3 regions of the Exiguobacterium sp. GL_137 genome follow, and region 3 is predicted to be linked to each of the others. Evidence: predicted binding sites of a transcription regulator. Region 3 holds the regulator's gene; each other region holds the start of a gene.

Region 1 (6,030 bases), 1.2 Mb from region 3:
AACAAGCAGCACGGTCTGAAATCCAAACCGGATTAAACTGTTTCGAACGCCATTACGGCTATCGTCCGACGGGTCTGTGGATGCCGGAATGTGCGTATACGCCAGGTCTTGATAAGATCATGTACGAAGAAGGAATCCGGTATACGTTCGTTGACGAACATTCTATCCTGAATGCGGATCCTGCCCCGAAACACGGGATTGGTGCACCTGTCTATTCGCCGCATGGTGTTGCATTGTTCCCGCGTGATCAAATCATCTCGGGCCGGATTTGGAGTTCGGTCATCGGTTATCCTGGGCATCCGGATTACCGTGAGTTTTACCGCGACCTTGCATATGACCGCGAATGGGATCAAATCGCCGAATTCATGCATCCAGAAGGACTTCGTTACGATACAGGATTAAAACTTCACCGGGTGACGGGCGAGTCGGATCAAAAAGAATATTATGTCCGGGATTGGGCTTGGAAACGGACAGATGTCCATGCGACTGATTTTGCGGAAGCACTTGCCAACCATTTAGATGAGCAGAGCGCACAAGATTTTCCACCATTCCTCGTGACGGCACCGTTCGATGCTGAGTTATTTGGACATTGGTGGTTCGAAGGGCCGGACTTCCTCGGAAAAACGATGGAACGATTCGAAGATTACGGGATTGAGTCGATTTCTCCGGCGATGTTTTTGGAACGTCACTTCCAGGATATCGAAACGGTTCACATTGCGATGGGAACGTGGGGACGCAAAGGTTATGCGGATGTCTGGATCAATGAACGCAACGATTGGATGATCCGTCACTTGCACCAACTTGAAAAACGTTTGGCAGGCGTCGTTGCCCGGAATCGTCATCAGGATGAATTGACGGTGAAAGCCAAACGTCAGTTGATTCGCGAATATCTGCTTGCCGTCTCGAGTGACTGGCCGTTTATTCTCGATGGACAGACAACGGCACAATATGCAGCGAACCGGTTCCGTGAACATATTAAACGATTTGAAGAAACGGAACGTCGTCTCGATGCGCAGGAGCTGACGCTTGATTGGCTAGAAGAGCGGTATGCAGAATATCCGTTCCTCGCTGATACCGACATTGAACCGGATGTCTTCCTGACTCCGCATGATTATTATGTGGCCGTTCAACGTGAGGTATCGTGGAACAGCGAAGCTATTTTACTTGTGACGACGCAATACGATGATTCAAACCGTCCCGTTGCGGAATATGCGAAACGATTAGCCGCATCAGGTGAAAATGTTTATGTCATTACATCAGGGACAGCCGGTTATCAGCATCAAGACGGTGTGCATGTCTATCAGGTCGAGGTCAATGGTCTACCGCTCGTTCAGACGTATAATCAATTGGCCGGCTTAAATCTGGCAGTCTTGCGTCAAGCACAGGCATTGAATAAAATCGTCGAGTTCCGACTTGTTCATAACTTTAATATGGAGACGGCTTCAGCGGCTCAATCCTTTGCTGAAATGAACGGCTTACCACTTGTCAGCAACGTGTATGACTTGGAAAGCGAACGTTCTCCGTCAGGAACAGGTGGGCTTGTCGTAGCAATCAAGCGACTCGAAGGAGAAGCATTACGTCATTCAGACGTCATTTATCTCGAGCGAGAAGAAGCAAGAAACGGGATCGAACATGATTATCATGTCGCAAAAGAACTGCGTACATTCCAGGTGGACCTTGAAAATCCATACCAGCATGTAATGAATCCAAAAAAGAACGGATGAACAGTTGCAATTCACTTCCTTTCTTGGTACGATACTTGAGTATGCTTAACCTTATGTAAAGCAAAAATACTTGATACATCGAGAGCTAGATAGGAGGGAATCCCATGCGCGTTAAAATTACTTTGGCTTGCACTGAAACTGGTGACCGTACTTATATCACTAAGAAGAACAAGCGTAACAACCCAGAGCGTCTTGAGTTGAAGAAATACAACCCACGTCTCCGTAAGCACACACTTCACCGTGAAGTAAAATAATTGAGATGGAAGCCGTCACCTTGTGTGATGGCTTTTTTGTTGAATAAGGGGGATTCGCAAGATGGAAAAACGGGAAATTCGGCGATTTATTACAGATCAGTTAAATCAGTTAGAGCATCGTGAACAAAAAGAACAGCAGATTTATGATTATTTGTTTGCTTTACCGGAGTGGAAAAATGCTCAATCCATTGCCATCACACTTTCCTTTCGCAACGAATGTGCGACAGAGCCGATTATTTTGAAGGCCTGGGAACTGGGGAAACAGGTTGTCATTCCGAAAGTCATGCACCAGGAGATGCGATTTTTTGAATACTTACCGAACAGCCCATTGATAGAAACAAAGATGGGCATTCGGGAACCGGATGACCAGGCGGTAGAGAGGTCTTTGAGTGCAGTGGACCTTTGCATCGTTCCGGGACGGGCGTTCACACGTCAAGGCTACCGTGTAGGGTGGGGAGGCGGTTTTTATGATCGGGTATTAGCTGATTATCATGGCCATACGTTAGCGGTTGCGTTTGAGCGTCAACTGGTTTCTGCGTTCGAAGTGGAACCCTTCGATCAACCGGTTCAGCAGATTGTAACCGAGTCTGAGGTCGTTGTATGCCAGTAATCTACGGTATTTTATTTTGTTTTTTCCTCGGCTATATCGGATACCGGCTGCGTTTGCTGACCATCAGCGGCAGTATTTGGACGCTTGTCGTCGGGGCGCTTGTCCTGTCCGGATTCGGTTACCCCGGGCTTCTGATGTTATTGCTTTTTTTCGGCAGTTCCAGTCTGTTGTCGAAACTTGGGAAACGAAGAAAACAGTCGGTGAATCAAATCGTCGAAAAAGACGGACCGCGTGACGGCTGGCAGGTTCTTGCGAACGGAGGGATCGCAGCGTTGGCTTCGATGGGATTTCTCTGGACAGAACACACATCGTTTCTTGTCTTATTTTTGATCGTGCTGGCTGCGTCAAATGCCGACACATGGGCTTCTGAAATTGGTCCTTTGTCAAAAAAAAATCCTTTTCTCTTAACGGGACGGCGTGTACCGGCTGGAACGAGCGGCGCAATTTCAATCCTTGGGACGACCGCAACGATTGTCGGCGCCTTGTTCATAGCGACAGCAGGCGATCTACTGTTCGACTTATCGACGGACATCTGGTTGTTGGTGACGTTAGGCGGCATCATAGGAAGTTTGTTTGATACATTGTTCGGCGGGACGGTCCAGCGGAAATTTCGATGTGTGGTTTGCCTCAAAGAAACAGAAAAACGTCTTCACCACAATCAACCGACTCTTTATGTAAAGGGATGGAAATGGCTTGGGAATGACGGAGTCAACTTTTTGTCGAGTACGTTAGCCGGAATGTTTGGTTTTATTGTGTATCGAATGTGGTAAGTGGAAATGGAAGATGTCGCTTTTCCTTATGTTAGGATATTATTGACACAAATTAGACAAGATGTGAACGGTTTCATAAATACCTAAACTTTGTGAAAGATGTTACAATCTATTTGTGAGATAGTTAACAAACTTTTAAATTACCTTCAGAAGGGTGGATATAAAGGATGGAATTACATGCGAAAGTGACACGTGTAGCGTTAATTGGTGCGGGGGCTGTTGGTTCAAGCTTTGCCTATCAGATGTCGACGGCGGGATTGTGTGAAGAATTGGTGATCATCGATGTGAATAAAGCCAAAGCAGAGGGCGAAGCGATGGATTTAAATCACGGGACACCTTTCAGTTCTTCCCCGATGCGCATCTGGGCAGGGGATTACTCAGACTGTAAGGATGCGGAAGTGATTGTTATCACGGCAGGGGCGCCACAAAAACCGGGCGAAACCCGACTCGATCTTGTTGCTAAAAATGCGTTGATCATGAAAGAAATGATACGCCAAATCATGGAATCTGGTTTTGATGGCATCATCGTCGTTGCATCTAACCCGGTTGACATCATGGCTCATCTGGCATGGAAATATTCCGGTCTTCCAAAATCCCGTGTCTTTGGATCAGGTACGGTTCTTGATACGGCCCGTTTGCGTCAAATGCTCGGTGAATACTTCCATATCGATTCCCGTAATGCGCATGCCTACATTCTTGGAGAGCACGGGGACACGGAATTTGCAGCCTGGAGCAACTCACGGATCTATGGTAAAACGATTGATGAATTGTTAGCGGAAAATGATCGTTACTCTCAAGCGGATCTTGATCAAATTTATATCAATGTCCGGGATGCAGCGTATCACATCATCGAACGAAAAGGGGCGACCTATTATGCGATTGGTCTTGGACTTGTTCGAATCGTCCGGGCGATTCTCGGAAATGAGAACTGTCTCTTAACGGTCGGAGCACATGTCGACGGACAGTATGGGATTTCCGGTATCCATATCGGTGTACCCGCAATCATCAACCGGCAAGGTGTTCGGGAAATCATCGAAGTTTCTTTAACGGAAGAAGAACTTAAAAAATTCCATCACTCAGCAGAAGTGTTGCGTCAAACGATGGAACCTGTTCTCCGTTAATATTGAGCCGACCGCCTAAAGCGAAAAAATCATTCTTTTTCGACAAATCGAAAAGGAGTGATTTTTTTTGTGCTGAAAATTCCGGATTAAACTAGGTTTTATTTTACTAGAAAAAGGTTATGTAAAGGATAGAAGAGTTTCTCATGTCATATTGTCTAATAGTAAAAACGCATAAAGGGGAGAAAGACAGTCATGTATACATTTCGGAAGTTAACGAAAGAAGATGCAGAACAGTATTGGAGTCTTCGACTGGAAGGATTAAAAAATCATCCAGATGCGTTTGGTCATTCGTTTGATGATGAACAACAAACACCAATTAAAGATGTTCAAGAAGGGCTGGAAGGCGATCCGGATTCGGATGAAGTATGGCTCGGAATATTTGACGGTGAAAAGTTATTTGGATTTGGTCAGGTCAAGCCGTACGAATTATCACGCGAGTCGCATAAAGCGATGATTTCTGGTGTGTATGTGTCACCGGATTATCGTGGCGGAACAGGACGTGCTCTAATGGAAGCGTTGATTGAAGAGGCAAAGCAACTTCCTGATGTCGAACAAGTCATCCTGGCAGTGCTTTCCGGCAATGAGGCCGCTCAGAACCTGTATGAATCACTGGGCTTTGAAGTATACGCGGAAGATCCGGACTCCGTTAAACTGGAAGATGGAACATACCGCGATGATATCTGGATGAAAAAATACGTCTAATGGAGGATGAATCAATTCCTTTTTAAAATTGGTTCGAAGGGAAGATTAGACGTATGAAAAGTCTTAGAGTCAATGTAAATTGAATCTACGACTTTTTTTATTCAGCAGGAAGGCAATCGAAGCAGTGAATGAGTACCCGCCTGTTCCATCTTTTGGTATCATATAAAGGGAAAAACATTCGAAAAAAGGAGTGAAACACATGCAGGCAGTTGTTCAGACGATTCGTGACTTAGTGGAGATTCCTAGTCCGACGGGATTCACCGTTCATGCACTTACATATGTAGAAAACCGGTTCAAAGAAGAAGAGATTACATATAAAAAATTAGAAAAAGGGGCTTTGCTTGCCATGTTGCCGGGGCAGTCGTCGCGGATTCGGTTACTGACAGCACATGTCGATACGTTAGGGGCGATGGTGAAGGAAATCTTACCAACCGGTCGTCTCAGTCTATCGCAGCTTGGCGGCTATGCGTGGACAGCTATTGAGGGAGAAAACTGTTTAGTTCATAAAATGGATGGACAAACCGTTTCCGGAACGATTGTCTTCCATCATTCAAGTGTCCACACGTCACGTGTGACGAATACGGAAGAACGGAGTGCGACGAATATCGAGGTCCGACTCGACATCCGTTCGACAACGGCAGAAGAAACAAGGGTTGCCGGAATCGAAGTAGGTGACGTCGTAACGTTTGATCCACGGTTCGTTCATACGGAAACGGGATTCGTAAAATCACGACACCTTGATGACAAGGCGTCTGTTGCTTTATTGTTGGAGCTCGTCAAGAAATGGAAAACGCTGACGTTACCGCATCCTGTCCACATTCTCATCTCCAATTATGAAGAAGTGGGCTT
Region 2 (6,030 bases), 880 kb from region 3:
AGATAAAAATGGGGTTAGGATTTATCGTTCCGAGATTGAATGAGTGTACCTGTCCAAAAAAACCGGCCCTTCCGTAAACATTCGGAAAGGCCGGTTTTGATTATTCTGGACGTGGTGCGATGTTTCCTTCTTCAATATCGAGTAATAAATCAATCAACTCGGCACAAAATTCGGGATACTGACGTAACAAGGCATCTTCTCCTACTTCGTCTACGAAATCAGCTAAAAGAATCCGGACTTCCGGAACTAATGCTTTGGCGACTTTCATGTAAGCAATCGCAAAACGCCATTTCCCCGAGATATAAAGAAGTTTACCGACCAACAAATCACCGGGCTCGACTTCAATTTCTGCTAACTCCGTCTGATACGTCTGTTTTGACATGATGTCGACGACCCGCTCTTCCTCAACAAGAAACAACGAGGGAACCGGATCCGCCAAACCTCTCAGCGCACGGTACAGACTCGGTGACATGTCTTCCTTGACCTGTTCTAAAAAACGGCCGTGCGGCGTTTTCCCTTGTTCATCGGTTTCATAGAAAATTGCCCAATCTACGAATAAATCACGGAACAGTTCAGCGTCTTTCAAATACCAACGTCCTTCCGTTGCGATTTCTTCGATGAAGGCCACCCAGTCTGTACTTCTGGCCGTTGCGGCTTCTTGATACATCTTCTTAAGCGCCGTATTCATCTCCGCTTCCGATACGGTCGTTGGAAAAGGGATTATTTTTCGCTCGCTTTTCATCGTGTCGGTCCTTTCCGGTGTGGGTTCGCCGGTCGTTTGATTGTTTCGGGTTCCGTGTGTTCCCGTTTCGGAATCACTTCGCCACGATAAATTTCCATCTCTTCCATTTCCACACCCATTTGCTTAGTCAGGGTCTTCAGGTGTTTCAAATCGTGATCCGTGACAAGGGCAAGAACCATACCAGATGCATTCCCGCGTCCTGTCCGTCCAGAACGGTGAACGAAATCATCGAATGACTCAGGTAAATCATAATGGACGACATGGGTAACCGCCTCGATGTCGAGGCCACGAGCTGCGAGGCCCGTCGTCACGAGCAATGGGAACTCGCCCCGTTTATACGAACGGAGTGTCTCCATCCGTTCCCGTTTTCCTTTTTCGGCGTCAAGAATGCGGTATTTTAATGAGAATTTACTGAGTTCGCCGTTTAACGGTCCAAGGAATGAGCGGTTATTGATGAACGTCAATACTTTCGCTCCCTGCATGTTCGCCAGGCGACGCAAGTATTCCGGTTTAAGACGGCGTGACATTTCGATATAACCGAATTTCACTTGCGTACTCATGACACGTTCTACTTTAATCCGTGCAGGCTCGTTCGCAAATAATGTTTTTCCCCATTCAGCTGTTCGTTCCGGCAATGTCGCCGAGATAAAGGCCAGCTGACGATCCCGCAGTGCACTGTTGGCAATTCGTGTTGCCGACGCGCTCATGCCGCTCTCATAAATTTGATCGGCTTCATCTAAAACTATCAGTTTTACTTTATGCATCTTCATTTTTTTAGAATCAATCAGTTCGACGAGTCGTCCCGGGGTTCCGACGATGATTTGCGGTTTTTTCTTCAATCGTTCATGCTGGCGTTTGAGTTCGACGCCACCAATGAAGGCACCTGATTTTATGCCGCTTCCTTGCGAAAACAGTTGAATGACTTGATGGATCTGCATGACCAGTTCACGTGTCGGTGCTGTAATCACGACTTGGATATGCGGTTCATTTTCATCAATCAATTCTAATGCAGGAATGACATATGCTAATGTTTTCCCGGTCCCGGTCGGTGCTTCGACCAAAACATCTTTTCTTTCGCGTAATAATGGAATCGCCTGTTCTTGAACCGGCATCATTTTTTCGAAGCGGGCGCGTTCCCATGCTTCTGTAATAAAAGGTTTCATAAAGTCCATAACGTGTATTCTCCTACTCTCTTCTGCATCATTCTGTGACATATTCAAATTGATCGGTCGTTTCGTCACGCAGACCACGTAACGTTTGTGTGTATTCGTTCCCTGCGTCGATGAGCCGGATGTGATATACCACTTCCTGGTCATTCTTTATTTCTTCCGTCAAAATATCAAACCCTTGAATGACCCGGTCTTGAAGTTCATCCGCCAGTTTCGGAAACTGACTGAGCACCGGGTAATCGGATCGGACATCATTCGGGCGACGAATCAGCTTCACCAAGTATTTTTCTTTATATCCGATGAAGTCTTCAAAATCAAAGTCATCTTCAAAACGAATCCAAAAGCCGTCTTCCTCAAACTCCGTAATCATTCCCGTTCGCGGTGTTCCTTCAGTCGATACTTTTAACGTCACCCAATCACCTGCTCTATAATCGGCACGGTCTTCCAACATCGAAAAATCCATTTTATGCACCTCCACGGTCTATATTCCCTTTTTCATTGTCAACGATACGTCATAAAAATACAAGATAACCCGGTGTGACTTTTATCACGATTCGAACTGTCTTGTTTAGATACATATAAAAATAGTGATACAGAATTTAAAATATGGCTTTATTTCGCCCTTTTTCTGTTTTTTAAGCATATTCCAATCACTGGTACACATTTAACGGATTCCTTATGTACCAACGTTTTTCAAGTCCTTTACGCTTTCACCGGGATGTAAAACTCTTCCCCCCTAATGTTTGTTACACTATTCACATAGGGGATGTATCTTGGACTGTTCACCTTAAAAAAAAAGGAGTGTTCGTGATGTTACTTGAAAAAACACCAGCATGGCAACAATTCGAAACAGGCGCATGGAACAATCAAATTGACGTAGCTGATTTCATCCGTCGAAACCGGACAGAATACCGGGGAGACGATCAGTTTCTTGCAGGACCAACCGTGGCTACGGAAACACTGTGGCAACAAATCATGAATTTAACAAGTGAAGAACGTTCACGTGGTGGCGTCTATGCCGTCGATGCTTCGATACCTTCAACGATTCTGTCACACGGTCCAGGATACCTCAACCGCGAACTCGAACAAATCGTCGGTCTGCAAACCGACGAACCATTTAAACGTTCCATTCATCCGAACGGCGGGATTCGAATGGTCAATGATGCTTTAGAAGCCTATGGTTTCCAAGCCGATCCCCTCGTAACAAAAACATTTAGTGAATATCGTAAAACACATAATCAAGGCGTGTTCGATGCTTATACGCCTGAAATGCGTGCTGCCCGTAAAGCGGGTATCATCACAGGTCTTCCGGATGCCTATGGACGCGGTCGGATTATCGGAGACTATCGCCGTGTTGCGCTGTACGGTACAGCCTTCTTGATTGCAGGACGGAAACAAGATTTAAAAGACCGCGGCGGCTTCTTATCCGAATCGATGATCCGGGACCGTGAAGAGATGAACGAACAAATTCGGGCGTTACAAGAACTGACCGAGCTCGGTCAACGTTATGACTGCGACTTATCCCGTCCGGCGGAAACCGCCCAAGAAGCGTTCCAATGGGTGTACCTTGCTTACCTCGCTGCAATCAAAGAACAAAATGGGGCTGCGATGTCACTCGGCCGCGTCTCGACGTTCCTTGATATCTATATCGAACGCGATTTACAGTCAGGACGTTTGACGGAACAGACTGCCCAGGAACTTGTCGATCATTTTGTCATGAAGCTGCGAATCGTCAAATTCCTCCGGACACCGGACTACAATGATTTATTCTCCGGTGATCCGACCTGGGTCACGGAATCAATCGGCGGGATGAGTGAGGACGGTCGCTCCAACGTGACAAAAAGTTCGTTCCGCTTCCTGCAGACACTTGTCAATCTCGGTCCGGCTCCAGAACCGAATCTGACGGTCCTCTGGTCCACACAACTACCGCGCGGCTTTAAAGAATTTTGTGCCAAGATGTCGATTCTCTCCAGTTCGATCCAGTATGAAAATGATGATCTGATGTTGCCGATTTATGGCGACGACTACGGCATCGCGTGCTGTGTTTCCGCCATGAAAATCGGGAAGCAAATGCAATTTTTCGGAGCACGGGCGAACTTAGCAAAAGCATTGCTCTATACGTTAAACGGCGGCATGGATGAAAAACTTAAAATTCAAGTTGCTCCAAAGACGAACTTGATTTTAGATGATGTCTTAGATTATGAAACGGTCATGGCTGCTTACGACCGTCAGCTTGACTGGTTGGCGGAACTCTATGTCAATACATTGAACGTCATTCACTTCATGCATGATAAATACAGTTACGAACGCATCGAAATGGCGTTGCACGATCCGGAAATCTTACGGACGATGGCTTGCGGTATCGCCGGACTCTCTGTCGTGGCCGACAGCCTGTCCGCCATTCGTTACGCTAAAGTCTCCCCGATTCGTGATGCTGACGGAATTGCGGTTGATTTTAAAATCGAAGGTGACTTCCCGAAATTCGGAAATAATGATGAACGGGTCGATCAGATGGCGGTTGATCTCGTCAAACTGTTTATGGAAAAAATCCGGAAACATCCGACGTACCGTGATGCTTTACCGACTCAATCCGTCTTGACGATTACTTCAAATGTCGTCTACGGCAAAAAAACCGGCAATACGCCGGACGGACGACGTGCTGGTGAACCATTCGCACCGGGAGCCAATCCAATGCATGGTCGGGATACGAAGGGTGCCGTCGCCGCATTGACTTCCGTCGGGAAATTACCGTATGAACATGCCCTTGACGGCATTTCCTACACGTTCTCCATCGTCCCGAAAGCACTGGGGAAAGATGAACCGACACGAATTCGAAATACAGTCGGACTGCTTGACGGCTACATGGGCGGAACTACTTCAAAAGGACATCACTTAAACGTCAATGTCTTCGACCGGGAGACATTACTCGATGCGATGGAACATCCGGAACTTTATCCCCAATTGACGATCCGCGTTTCCGGTTACGCCGTCAACTTCATCAAGTTGACCCGCGAACAGCAAATCGACGTCATCAACCGGACGTTCCACGGTGCACTTTAACTGAAAGAAAGGACTGAAATGGCTATGACAATCGGAACGATTCATTCTGTTGAATCCTGCGGCACGGTCGACGGACCGGGTATTCGCTTCATCGTCTTCACGCAAGGCTGTCCTTTACGTTGCCAATACTGCCACAATGCGGATACGTGGGAATTCGGATGTGGTCGTTCCGTCTCGGCAACGGAAATCATTGAAGAAGCGGAAAGTTACCGATCATTTTTTGAAGCAACAGGCGGTGGTATCACATTTTCCGGCGGAGAACCCCTTGCCCAACCGGAATTTTTGGAAGCAGCACTTCGGGAAGCAAAACAAAAAGGCTTGCATACCGTCATCGATACAGCCGGTTCGGTCGTCCCTAAAAATATCGACCGGATTCTCGATTACACGGATCTCGTGTTACTCGACATTAAGCATATTGATGATGCGACCTGCCGGATTCTGACGGGGCGCAGTAATGCCAATACGCTTGCCTTTGCCAAACGGTTGGCAGAACGGAACATTCCCGTCTGGATCCGCCACGTTCTCGTGCCCGGTTTGACGATGACGGAGACGTTCCTGCGCCAGACCGGTGAATTCATCCGGACACTCGGTAATGTCGAACGGATCGAAGTACTTCCTTATCATCAGCTTGGCGTCTACAAATGGGAAGCGCTCGGTCTCGATTATCCATTAGCGGATGTTCTGCCGCCAAATCCAGAGGAAGCTGCTGCGGCTCAAGTATTGCTTGATTCTTACTTGTCTTGCTGACGACAAGTTGCTACACTGAACACATAGTCTATGAATAGGAGGTACAATACCGAAATGAAGCATTCACTCGCTACTGTCTAATGATGAAAGAATTCATCACTTTCGCAATGAGTTGCGGATGACTGACGCTACGAGTCTGCTCATTTTCGGTATTTCCGTCATTCGGAATATACCTTCTTTGATCTGCCCTCCTGCACACCATCCGCTCGCTTTCGGATGGTGTGTTTTCATTTCATCAATGCTGAAATGAACCCAAAAGGAGCTGAACATATGCCTGCAGAAATCTTATCTTTTCATGATGTACGCTTTGAT
Region 3 (6,030 bases):
CGACCGTCAATGCCATTCCTTCGAGTGTCAGCTGTGTGTTTTCAACCGACGCGACTTGCAGCGATTCGCTGATTAAGCCCGGCGAGCCGACGACACCGACGTCTGGATTCGACGCGTACGGGTTTCCGGCGCCGCTTCCGGCGAATGCCGAGTTCCCGGCTGAAATTGCACATAAAATACCGTTGTTCATCGCATTGACGATTGCTTTTTGTTCCGGATCATCTTTTTGGACGAAGGATGCCGTTGAACCAAGACTCATGTTGATGACGTCTGCTCCTAGCGCAATCGCATCATCAATCGCTTTGATATAGATATCACTGAATGTCGACGGCATCCCTGGATCATTGCCGAAGACCTTCATCGCGAGGAGTTGTGTTTCCGGTGCAACCCCTTTGATTCCACCGTTCGTTTCATCGCCGTTGGCACCCACTGTACCGGCGACGTGCATCCCGTGCATCGAAGCGCCTGGCCCAAGATCACGGATTTCGCTGTCATGATCCGCATAGTTATAGCCGTACGGTACTTTTTCCGTGAAGTAGTTTCCTTTTAAACCTTTTGACGATTTAAAGCTTTCGACTTTTGACGACGTCAAATCGACTTTCGTCTCCGGACTGAGGACCATGTCCTTGTGCGTCGGATCGATTCCCGTATCGATGACGGCAACGATCGTTCCTTCCCCTTTATAGCCGTAGTCCTGCCATGTCTGCTTCGCATTGACCATGTCTTTACTATGTAACATGTTTGGTGTTGCGCCCTTTTCGACTTCCGGACGCGCATATTCGTGTGCGATATGTACGTTTTTGACCCCGCTTAATTTTTTCAGTTCCTTGATTTCACCATATTTGACTTCCCCGCTGAACCCGTTCAATACGGTCGTGAAGCTTTCTTTATACGAAACAGAAATGTCTTTTTGGGCAATTGCCGCTTTGACTTCCTTCTGTTTGTTGACGATTTGATTCTTAAGAATAATTTTTTCCGTGTTGCTTAACGTGCTGTAACGCTTATTTTGTGCCTGCGCGTGTTCAATCGCTGCTTTTTGATCGAGCTCGACGACAATCCGTACTTTTTCGTTTTGACTGTATGACTTTTCTTGACCCGCTTTTTTCAGTGAGAGTGCTTGTGGCTTTTGTACATCCACTTTTTGTGATGACACGTGTCCCTCAGCATGAACTAGGCTGGAAGATGTCATGAGGGCAGCCGCCATCAGAGCAATCTTCTTTTTCTTCATTCCTTTTCCTCTTTTCCAAAAATGTAATGTGGAGCAAAAACGTATTAAACGAAAATTCTGTATTTTTAGTTTAATTAACTTTCGCTTAATATACAATTTAAATTTGGTGCTTTTTAAAAATATTTGTTTGTTTATTACATCACAAAATGAATAAATCCTTATATTCCCTTATCTATTTCTTACAGGTGAATAAAAAAGGACAAAAAAAACCTTGGTTTCCCAAGGTTTCGGCAGGTAAAGCAATATGGAGACTATCGGGCTCGAACCGACGACCTTTTGGCTGCCAGCCAAACGCTCTCCCAGCTGAGCTAAGCCCCCGTGTGTTTCTATAATGAGTATACCCATTGCTGTTCATTTTTTCAATATAAAATTAGACCGCTTACAAAAAAATCTCCCTCACCTTACCGGCAAAGGAGAATCTTCCGTTATTTGTTCAATTCACGCATCATATCTGCCTGTCGTTCCAGTTCAGCCTGTTGCTCCAGGATCAGCACTTTTTTATACGTCCGTGCCGAGATGATGATACTGATTTCATAGAGGATGAACAAAGGAACAGAAATCATCAAATGCGACGTAATGTCGGGCGGTGAGATCAACGCCGCGATCACGAACAACGCAAAATACGCATACTTCCGATTCTTCCGCATGAAGAACGGCGTTACGAGTCCGAGCCGTGTCAAAAACATCGTCACGACCGGTAACTGGAACAACAGACCAAACGGAATCGTCAACCGGATCAGGAAACTGAAATAGTTCTCGACACCGATGACCTGTTCAATCCCAAGCTCTTGTCCGAGTTCCGTTGATACTTCAAGTAAAAACGGCAACAGCCAAAAATAAGAAAAGGAAACGCCCGCGAGGAATAAGAAAAACGTCACGGGAATGTACGTCAACGTCGCTTTTTGTTCTTGATCGTGCAGACCGGGACGGATGAACGCCCAAAGCTGGTACATCCAAAACGGGGACGCCAAGACGATTGCGATGATGAACGCAAGATTCAGATATAACATCAACGGATCAACGACGTTAAACGCATTTAAACCGATTCCGAGTTCCTTGAGGTCGGCCTGTAAAAAACGGACGAGCGGCCGGACGAGCGGAAAGGCTGCGATAAACATGACTACCACGATGATGAGCGACCAGATGATCCGCTTACGCAGTTCATCTAAGTGCGATGTCACACTCTGTTCTTGATCGATCGCCATGATTCACTCACTTCTCTTTCGTTTCGTCCTTTTTGTCTTTATCATCTTCCATGATGCCGTTTGTCGCACTCTTGAATTCTTTTAACGTTTGACCGGCGGCGCGGCCGAGTTCCGGTAATTTCTTCGGTCCGAAGATGATGAGGGCGACGACACCAATCAAGGCGATGCTCCCCGGGCCGATACCAAGTGTCAACGGGATTAAGTTTTCCATTATGATTTCACTCCTTCAGCTGATTGCGAATAATGCTTCATGAAATAGACGAGCGACTGCAGCTCGATTGACAGATCGATGTGATGCACCCGGACGTGGGCCGGGACATTCAACCGGGCCGGTGTAAAGTTCAGAATGCCGGTCACACCGTACTCAACTAACTCATCCGCTACTGACTGCGCGAACTGCGACGGTACCGTCAAGATGGCGACATCGACATGGTTCGCTTTGATTTGTTCTTTCATATCCGAGACGTGATAAATCGGAACGTCCTGCGTCGTTGTTCCGACCTTGTCTTCATCGGCGTCAAACGCGATGACGATACGAGTACTATTATTCTTTAAAAAGTTATAATTTGCAAACGCTGTTCCGAGATGTCCGACCCCGATTAAGGCGACATTCGTGACCTCGTCTTGGTTGAGTGTCTTTCGGAAAAATGTTAACAAATGTTGAACGTTATAACCGTACCCTTTTTTCCCTAACGCCCCAAAGTAGGAAAAGTCACGACGGATCGTCGCAGAGTCGACTTTGACCGCTTCGCTGAGCTCTGCTGACGAGACGCGCAGCTTGCCGGAGTTATAGAGACTTTGGATAAAACGATAATATAACGGCAGTCGTTTCGCCGTTGCTTGTGGTATTTTTGTGTCTGGCCCATTCATACTGCAGTTCCCCCTTCGGCCACGTTCTGACGTGGCACCCAAATCAATGCAAAGAATTCTACTCTCCTTGATTGTAAACCACTTCACATAGAGTAACAAATATTATATTCGGCAGGATTTTTCGTGATAGACTAAAGGGTGGAAGGATGGATGGATATGATTCTCTTACAAGTAAACCAACTCTCAAAATCATTCGGCGTAGAGCCGATTTTAGACAATATTAAACTCGAAGTACAGGAACGGGACCGGATTGCCCTCGTCGGACGAAACGGTGCCGGAAAATCGACACTTTTAAAAATCATCGCCGGGGAGCTGTCACATGACTCGGGGGAGATCATGAAAAGCAAGGAAGTCCGGATTGGTTATCTCGCGCAGGACAGCGGACTCGAGTCGAACGAATCGATTTGGAACGAGATGCTGACCGTCTTTGAGCATCTGCAGGATCAGGAACGGGCGCTTCGTCGGATGGAAATCGAAATGGGCATGGAGCACATTTTAAATGATCCGACTGCCTATGACCGTCTCCTGAAAACGTACGATCAAGCGCAACACGACTTCTCGGAAGCCGGCGGCTATCAGTTCGAAGCCAACATCCGCTCTGTCTTACACGGGATGCGTTTTTATCCGGACGATTATTCCCGCCGGATTCAGACGCTTTCCGGTGGACAGCGGACCCGGCTTGCCCTGGCGAAGATGTTACTCCAGGCACCGGAACTGTTGATTCTCGATGAGCCGACCAATCACCTCGACATCGATACGTTGTCCTGGCTCGAAAGCTACCTGTCCGGTTACCGTGGTGCTGTCCTGATCGTTTCCCATGACCGCTATTTCCTCGATCAAGTCGTCAACGTCGTCTATGAATTGTCCCGGAACGTGTCGCGGAAATTCACAGGCAACTATACGAAGTATCTCGAACAAAAAGCGGCACTGTACGAACAGGAAATGAAACAGTTCGAACAGCAGCAGGAAGACATCGCGAAGATGCAGGACTTCATCCAGCGTAACATCGCCCGTGCGACGACGACGAAACGGGCGCAAAGTGTCCGCAAGCGTCTCGAAAAAGTCGACCGGATCGACCGTCCGGACGGTGACGAACGCAGTACGGTTCTGTCATTCCCGATTGAAAAGCAGAGCGGCAATGATGTGCTGCAGGTCAATCAACTCGCTGTCGGCTACGAAGAAGCCGTCTCGAAAAACATTACGTTCCGGCTGCAACGTGCGGAATCACTGGCGCTTGTCGGACCAAACGGAATCGGCAAGTCGACGTTACTGAAAGTGCTTGTCGGCCGTCTGAAACCGCTGTTCGGTGACTATCGTTTCGGTACTGGCGTCTCGATTGGCTACTACGATCAGGAGCAGGCGGAACTGAACGACCGCAATCGGGTCATTGATGAAATTTGGAACGAATGGCCGTTGATGCGCGAACAGGAAGTCCGGTCCGTTCTCGGGCAGTTCCTGTTCAGCGGCGATGATGTCTTCAAGCTCGTCCATGAATTGTCGGGCGGTGAACGCGGACGTCTGGCGCTCGCGAAGCTGAAGTTACGGAAAACGAATCTGCTTGTGCTGGATGAGCCGACGAACCACCTGGATCTTGATTCGAAAATGGTCCTCGAAAATGCACTTGTCGATTACGAAGGCACGTTACTGTTCGTCTCCCACGACCGTTACTTCATCGACCGCGTCGCGACACGTGTCATCGAGATGAGTACAGACGGCGTGACCGATTACCTCGGTGACTACTCGTATTATATGGAGAAAAAAGCCGAGAAGGAAGAAATCGCCCGCCTCGAAGCAGAAGAAGCGAAAGCGATCAAAGTCGCTTCGACGAAGACGATTGATAAAGAGGCGCAAAAAGAAGCGCGCAAAAAGAAACAACAGCTGGAGAAGCTCGAACAAGAGATTGAACGGTTGGAGAACCGGTCGGTCGAAATCGAACAGTTGTTGTGCGAACCGGAAGTCTTTAATGATATTCCGAAAGCGACCGCCCTTTCGGCAGAGCGCGATCAGATTGATGTCGACTTGCTCGATTTGATGGAACAGTGGGAGTCGTTCCACTGATGCGCTCGAAAAGTTATCTGATCAATCTGATCCAAGGATTATTGTCCGGTGTCCTCTACTTCGTCCCGATGTATGCGGACTATGTCTCGGCTTTCATTCGTCCGGATGCGTTTAATGCCGTTTATCCGTTGTTTATCTTGATTTCCTGTATGATCGGTCTTGTCATTCAGACATGGAGCGGACTGTTCATCAGTTTATTATCCGGTCTGATCTGCACGTTGCTGACGATTCAATCGTTCGTCGAACTGAATGATCCGATGATCATCATGTATTACGGTGCCGTCTCCCCATTGGTGGCCTTTTTAATCAGCTGTGTCGGGATTTGGGCGCTCGCCGTCCTGTTTTATCTACTCGACGGTTTCCAGTACAGTAAACGCCATAACATGGAGTAAGCAACAAAAAATAGACGAGGGAAGCAGACATCGAATCTGCTTCCCTCGTCTATTTGGCATGACTTTATCTTATTTCGTTGGACGGGTAATTGTGAAGATATCACCGATTTTCGCATAATCATTGCCGGCAAGACGGGCAATTGCTTTTAAACCGTCGGCATCAATCCGGAACGACTCCTCGAGTTCATCCGCGACATGATACCGGATGACTTCGCCGATTAATAAGTCAGCTGTTTCCAGTTCAATGTGTTGTGACAGTTTCAGCTCAAACCGGATT

The links. The regulator Rex, encoded in region 3, represses fermentation and respiration genes when NADH is low (regulators of the CRP and FNR family bind a similar motif). The targets are predictions, from matches to a motif close to TTGTGAAATATTTCACAA.
Region 1: the regulator Rex is predicted to act here: its motif matches at 3,472-3,489, upstream of AC3IRK_RS04670 (L-lactate dehydrogenase).
Region 2: the regulator Rex is predicted to act here: its motif matches at 2,655-2,672, upstream of pflB (formate C-acetyltransferase).

What each region holds. Positions count from the first base shown of each region.
Region 1 covers NZ_CM174406.1:902,558-908,587, forward strand. The annotation lists gene AC3IRK_RS04650 (1,4-alpha-glucan branching protein domain-containing protein) at 1-1,724, shown strand, start outside; gene rpmG (50S ribosomal protein L33) at 1,829-1,978, shown strand; gene AC3IRK_RS04660 (5-formyltetrahydrofolate cyclo-ligase) at 2,040-2,588, shown strand; gene AC3IRK_RS04665 (DUF92 domain-containing protein) at 2,579-3,358, shown strand; gene AC3IRK_RS04670 (L-lactate dehydrogenase) at 3,526-4,479, shown strand; gene AC3IRK_RS04675 (GNAT family N-acetyltransferase) at 4,672-5,181, shown strand; gene AC3IRK_RS04680 (M42 family metallopeptidase) at 5,381-6,030, shown strand, end outside.
Region 2 covers NZ_CM174406.1:620,194-626,223, reverse strand. The annotation lists gene AC3IRK_RS03275 (GGDEF domain-containing protein) at 1-43, shown strand, start outside; gene AC3IRK_RS03270 (hypothetical protein) at 101-742, opposite strand; gene AC3IRK_RS03265 (DEAD/DEAH box helicase) at 739-1,914, opposite strand; gene AC3IRK_RS03260 (hypothetical protein) at 1,943-2,374, opposite strand; gene pflB (formate C-acetyltransferase) at 2,722-4,971, shown strand; gene pflA (pyruvate formate-lyase-activating protein) at 4,996-5,718, shown strand; gene abc-f (ribosomal protection-like ABC-F family protein) at 5,989-6,030, shown strand, end outside.
Region 3 covers NZ_CM174406.1:2,766,506-2,772,535, forward strand. The annotation lists gene AC3IRK_RS14330 (S8 family serine peptidase) at 1-1,228, opposite strand, end outside; tRNA gene AC3IRK_RS14335 (tRNA-Ala) at 1,474-1,546, opposite strand; gene tatC (twin-arginine translocase subunit TatC) at 1,654-2,433, opposite strand; gene AC3IRK_RS14345 (twin-arginine translocase TatA/TatE family subunit) at 2,441-2,644, opposite strand; gene AC3IRK_RS14350 (redox-sensing transcriptional repressor Rex) at 2,644-3,303, opposite strand; gene AC3IRK_RS14355 (ABC-F family ATP-binding cassette domain-containing protein) at 3,460-5,361, shown strand; gene AC3IRK_RS14360 (hypothetical protein) at 5,361-5,753, shown strand; gene AC3IRK_RS14365 (flavin reductase) at 5,823-6,030, opposite strand, start outside.